2 regions of the Bombilactobacillus sp. ESL1097 genome follow, and region 1 is predicted to be linked to the other one. Evidence: a T-box and tRNA genes for the amino acid it is inferred to sense, from the RefSeq annotation. Region 1 holds a T-box; the other holds one or more tRNA genes.
The links. A T-box is a leader RNA that pairs with one kind of tRNA and senses whether it is charged. The one in region 1 lies ahead of leuS (leucine--tRNA ligase), so its partner is inferred to be a tRNA-Leu.

Region 2: it has a tRNA-Leu gene. The T-box ahead of leuS (leucine--tRNA ligase) is inferred to sense a tRNA for this amino acid. The anticodon was not compared.

What each region holds. Positions count from the first base shown of each region.
Region 1 is NZ_JBYLUB010000002.1:595,948-599,142, reverse strand. It holds gene leuS (leucine--tRNA ligase) at 1-1,879, opposite strand, end outside; T-box leader at 1,916-2,123, opposite strand; gene AC3B6D_RS06835 (glucosaminidase domain-containing protein) at 2,166-3,195, opposite strand, start outside.
Region 2 is NZ_JBYLUB010000002.1:442,208-445,402, forward strand. It holds gene AC3B6D_RS06085 (glycosyltransferase family 4 protein) at 1-113, shown strand, start outside; gene nadE (NAD(+) synthase) at 141-959, shown strand; gene AC3B6D_RS06095 (hypothetical protein) at 972-1,400, shown strand; tRNA gene AC3B6D_RS06100 (tRNA-Leu) at 1,547-1,632, shown strand; gene AC3B6D_RS06105 (cold-shock protein) at 2,040-2,240, shown strand; gene AC3B6D_RS06110 (glycoside hydrolase family 73 protein) at 2,332-2,973, shown strand; gene AC3B6D_RS06115 (xanthine phosphoribosyltransferase) at 3,039-3,195, shown strand, end outside.

The DNA of each region.
Region 1 (3,195 bases):
CTAAGAAACGATAAGAACCAGCTAAGCCATCTTCACTCCAAGAAATGGAAGCATCTAACGGTCCCATAAACATTTCGTAAAGACGTAACGTATCAGCACCATATTCATCGACAACATCATCAGGATTAATAACGTTGCCTTTGGACTTCGACATTTTTTCGTGATTATTACCCAAAATCATTCCTTGATTAAATAATTTTTGGAACGGTTCTGGTGTCGGTACAACACCTAAATCGTATAAGAACTTATGCCAAAATCTTGCATACAGTAAATGCAGCACAGCATGTTCGGCTCCACCGACGTATAAATCAACGGGCATCCACTGTTTTAATTTTTCATAATCAGCGATTGCTTCATCATTATGTGGATCTACATAACGCAAGAAATACCAAGAACTACCAGCCCATTGTGGCATTGTATTGGTTTCCCGCCGACCTTTGCGGCCATTTTTATCAACCACATTGACCCAGTCAGTCAAGTTAGCCAACGGACTTTCAATCGTACCTGAAGGTTTAATATCATGTTCTGCTGGCAAACGTAATGGTAATTCATCTTCAGGAACTAAACTCGTGGTTCCATCTTCCCAATGAATAATTGGAATGGGTTCACCCCAGTAACGTTGCCGTGAAAAGACCCAATCTCGCAAGCGGTAATTAACTTTCTTTTGGCCAACCTGATGATCTTCTAACCACGCCAAAACCTTATCAATTGCCTGCTGTTTATTTAAACCATTTAAAAACTCCGAATTAATATGTTCACCATCACCTGTATAAGCATGATCACTGACATCACCACCCGCAATGACTGCTTTAATTGGTAAGTCAAACATTTTAGCAAATTCGAAATCTCGGTCATCATGTGCTGGAACAGCCATGATAGCACCCGTCCCGTAGCTAGCCAAGACATAATCAGAGATCCAAATTGGTAACCGATCGCCATTAATCGGATTAATAGCGTAAGCGCCTGTGAAAGCACCTGTTTTTTCAGTATTTAAATCGGTCCGATCCAGATCACTCTTTTTAGCAGTTGTTTCCTGATATTGTTGAACTTGTGCTTTTTGTTGTGGGGTAGTAATTTGATCCACTAGTTCATGCTCTGGAGCCATGACTACATAAGTAGCGCCAAATAACGTATCTGGCCGTGTCGTAAAGACATTAAATGTTAAATCATGATCGGCAATCTCAAACTTAACTTCAGCACCGACTGACCGGCCAATCCAATTGCGCTGCATTTCCTTAATATTTTCGGGCCAATCGATTAAATCTAAATCATCCAATAAACGATCCGCATAAGCCGTAATTTTGAGCATCCATTGTCGCATTGGCTTACGGTAAACTGGAAAACCACCACGTTCAGTTTTGCCGTTGACAATCTCCTCATTAGCGACTACTGTACCTAAATCCGGACTCCAATTAACAGGAACTTTGGCTTCATAAGCTAACCCTCGTTTATACAATTGTTCAAAGATCCACTGTGTCCATTTATAATAATTGGGATCAGTAGTATTAATTTCGCGCTCCCAATCGTAAGAAAAACCTAGCGAATTAATCTGCCGCTTAAATGTATCAATATTTTGTTGCGTAAAATCAATGGGATTATGTCCAGTTTTCAGCGCATATTGTTCAGCGGGTAAGCCAAATGCATCCCACCCCATGGGATGTAAGACATTATAGCCTTGCATCCGCTTCATCCGGGCAATAATATCGGTCGCGGTATATCCTTCTGGATGCCCAACATGTAATCCTTTACCGGATGGATAAGGAAACATGTCTAACGCGTAAAAGTTTTTCTTATTTGGATCTTCTGTTGTTTTAAACGTCTTATGTTCGGCCCAATAGGCTTGCCATTTTTTTTCAATAACGTTGTGATTATAACCCATAATTACCCTCCTACAAAAAAAGTCCCATTGCTCTTGCAATAGGACGAAATTTACCCGCGGTACCACCTAAGTTTTATATATTAACTATATAACTCTCAAGTATTTAACGATACCCCGTGACTACTTACTATTAGTTCAGTAATCAAACTCCAAAGATGAGTTCATTAAAAAATATCTGTGAAATCACACTAACCTTCCACTCTCTGATAATCAATTTTTCAATTACTATTCCTTTGGTAAAAACTAATCTGACGCATATTATAAATAAAAATCACGCTAATTGCAACTAGTCTGACGAATTTTCAGTTGCAGCTTCCTGTGGCGAAACTTGAATTGAATTATCAGTAGCTTGGGTTGACTTAGTATTAGAAACTGCTTTAGCCTGCACAACTGGTGCTTTTTTAATAACAGCAGCTGGATCAGCATGATCTCCACTAGGAATTGTCCGTGAAAAATCAGTTTCATTTTTTGCATCCTTAGGCCGATTGCTTGGTTTAGTACTAGGAGCTTGCAATATTTCCTTGTTGGTATTAATTAATTCATTCAGGGAATTATTAACAATAACCGGTAAAGCCGGCGTTTGTGTTTCGCTAGTAGCTGAAGCATCAGCTGCTGGATTTTGAAATTTATTTCTCACAATTACCGGGGCTTGTTGATTTTGATAAGTATTCCTTGTAGAATTATGGTTCACATCATTTGTGACTAAACTAACATTATTGACTACAATGTCATTGACACTTGGTTTAGTAGCATCAACTGGTTGATCAAACCGCGTTAGATTATACTTTTCAATCAAACTGTTCAATTTATCGGCATATGATGTATCCGTGGCATAACGCCCCGTTAAAAAGCTAGTAGCATCTTTATAGGAACTAGTTTTACTACGCCAAGCTCCAGAATACATGCCATTATCGCGCAGTAAACGAACGTAGTCTTCTAAGGACTCACGATAGGAGGGATACTTGCGAAAATTAGCTTGAATACCGTACAAATTACCACTGCCATCATCTTCTTGCGTGGCCATATTAACCGCTGATCCTTGAAAACTGCCTTTAACGCCAAACAAGTTATAATTAGGTGCCTGGGCTAAAGTACTTGTTCCCCAACCGCTTTCTAAGAGTGCTTGGGCTAACATAACTGAAGCATAAAGATCATTATTATTGGCTAACTTTTGCGCCGATAAACCCAAATAATTTAAAAATGTTTGATCCCCATATCCGGACGATGTGACCACATTTTCTAAGTTATCAGCATCATTGACGTTAATTGTCACTTGATCAAAACTATCAGCATAACTTGTCACACTACTATGCTTT
Region 2 (3,195 bases), 150 kb from region 1:
AAGATGAATTACGCGCTTTGGGCCAGAAATATTATGAATATTGTGCTGCCAATTTTTCTAACGAACGTTTGGCTCAAACAATCAGTGAAATTTATCAAACTGTGTTAAAGTAATTGTATTTGAGAAATGAGGTTTTAAGATTGCGTCCATTACAAAAAGAAATTATTGCTTTTGAAAAAGTTGCGCCCCAGATTGATCCCGAACAAGAAGTACAGCGGAGTGTGGACTTTTTAAAGCATTTTTTACAAAAAAATCAATTAAAAACATTAGTGTTAGGAATTTCTGGTGGTCAAGATTCGACTTTAACAGGTCGCTTGGCCCAGTTAGCTGTTAGTGAATTACGAGCAGAACAACCCCAATCTAGTTACCAATTTATTGCCGTTCGTTTGCCTTATGGGCAACAAGCTGATGAATCAGATGCTTTACAGGCTTTAGACTTTATTCAACCGGACAAGACTTATCGGGTGGATATTAAGCCAGCGGTAGATGCAGTCGTGGCTAGTATCACACCTAATGGCTTAACCATTAGTGATTTTAATAAAGGCAATATTAAAGCGCGTCAACGCATGATTGTACAGTATGCGATTGCTGGTGAAACTAAGGGCGTTGTAGTGGGAACCGATCACGCCGCGGAAAATATTACGGGTTTTTATACTAAATACGGTGATGGTGCCGCCGATGTTACGCCTTTATTTAGGTTAAATAAGCGCCAAGGCCGTCAATTATTGCAATACTTGCAAGCCCCGGCCAATTTATATACTAAAACCCCGACGGCTGATTTAGAGGATGGTCGGCCAGGCTTAGCTGATGAAGTTGCTTTGGGGGTAACGTATCAAGAGATTGATGATTATTTGGAAGGCAAAGAAGTCACAGCATCAGCAGCCCAAAAGATTGAAAATTGGTATTTGAAGACTGCTCATAAGCGGCAGTTGCCGTATACAGTTTTTGATCAATTTTAAGGAGGCAAAGACATGGTTAATAAAGCACAACAGCGGGCAATCAAGTACGCACAAATATTAAATGATGTTTTACAACGGACGCAGGAAATTCAAGAAGAGTTGAATCCTAAGTTTCAAGAAATTAAAACGGCTTTGCAAAAAAACGAATTAGAGCAAATGCAATCCGCTCATTACTTGGCAATTCAGGGTGATTTTCAGCATGGGACTGATGAATATGCTCAATTAACCCAACAATTAGCCGATTTAAGAGCTCCAGCACGTTTTATGGGCATTCATATGAATTTAGTTCAAGCCTATCAAGCTTATGTTCAAGCTTGCCAGCAAATGATTGATAGTATGAAAGATAATCGTACGGTGGACTTGGATCAATTTCAGCAGTCTGAACAAGATCAAGACCAAGCAACGGCTGAGATTGCTAAGTGTTTACAGCGCTTAGGTTAAAATTTTTTGTTCCAGCTCCCAATTGGAGTTAGATGCCAGTTGCCTCATAAAAATAAAAGATTTGTGTTAATTGATGCTAATTTATTTTTGCCGCAGTTGCTTGCAAAATTTGCCCATTCATATTATGATGAATGAGTATTGTTTTTGCGGGCATGGCGGAATTGGCAGACGCGCAAGACTAAGGATCTTGTGGAGAATTATCTCCGTGGAAGTTCGAGTCTTCTTACCCGCATCTTAATTAAAGTAGCTACGGCTACTTTTTTTGTTGTCATATATGAAAATGATTGAACAAAAATCGCTTAATACTTAATTTTTGGCGAATATTTAAACAAGTGGCACTACGACAATTTGGATAAGAATATTATTCACTTTACTAGATTTTTTAATTTTTTGATTGCTGGTTTCTTAATGTGAAGAAGTGGTTCTTGTTAGGCTCTAGGAGCGCAAAGAGCTGTTTAAAGTGTGCTTTCCATATTAAAATAAATTTAATAAATTTAGCAAAACTTGATTGATTATCTTTTGTGAGCATGTTAATATAAAGACGTGTTTTTGAATGGTTATGGTTCGATGGTTCATGTGTAACTAACTTCCATATCGGCCACAAAGAAATGCAAAAAGTGTTTTGAGGAGGATGTTCACATGGAACATGGAACAGTAAAATGGTTTAACGCTGAAAAAGGTTATGGTTTTATTACTCGCGAAGATGGTAGTGATGTATTCGTACATTTCTCCGCTATCAACGGTGAAGGCTATAAGACTCTTGAAGAAGGTCAATCAGTTACTTTCGATATCGAAGAAAGTGATCGTGGACCACAAGCAGTTAACGTTAACAAAGACTAAGCTTAAACTCTTAGTGCTGACCAGCCCACGGGCTGGTTTTTTTTTACATAAATCTTGGGTGCATGTTATCATAATTATGAGAAAGATATCGGTGAAAAATTTGGCAAAAAGGCGTAGCCGGGCAACTCAGCAAAATAATTTTGCGAATGGCTTGGTGGCAATTTTAATCTTAGGTTGTGGATTTGTTTTAGCGGTCATAATGATTAATCATTGGCGACAAGAAGTTGTGAACTCGCAGCCGAATATTCAAGTACAGAATCAATTTCGGCAAAAACAGCAATTTATTAAAAAGTTAGCACCAGCGGCTGTGAAATACGGGCAACAGTATCATGTATTACCAAGTGTGACGTTGGCCCAAGCTATTTTGGAAAGTAATTGGGGGCAAAGTAGTTTGGCTAGTGATTATCATAATTTGTTTGGCGTGAAAGATGACAATCCCCAGGAGTCGCAAGAATTGCAAACTCAAGAGTACCAAAATGGACAGTGGGTCACGGTGACCGCCCGTTTTAAGGTTTATACTAATTTTGAAGCATCCATTGCCGATCATGATGCATTGTTGGCAAACGGTACTACTTGGAATAAGCAGCAATACCAGCACGTACTAGCGGCTGACAACTATGTCGAGGCGGCACAAAGTTTGCAAAAAGATGGTTATGCTACAGATCCAGATTATGCTAAAAAACTAATCAAAATTATTCAGACTTATAATTTAGATGAATATGATACCAAATAAATTAAAGTATTTCACTAATGCAGTGATAATGGTAATCTTAAAGTAAAGCTTAGGGAGGCACCACAATGCGTGAACTAGAAGAACGAATCAAGCAGGATGGTCGAGTTTTAGGCCGAGATGTGCTCAAAGTTGACAGTTTCTTAAATCATCAAATTGATCCGCTGTTAATGCAAAAAATGGGTCAGGCTTTTTATCAGCATTTTCAAAAATTGCCGATTACCA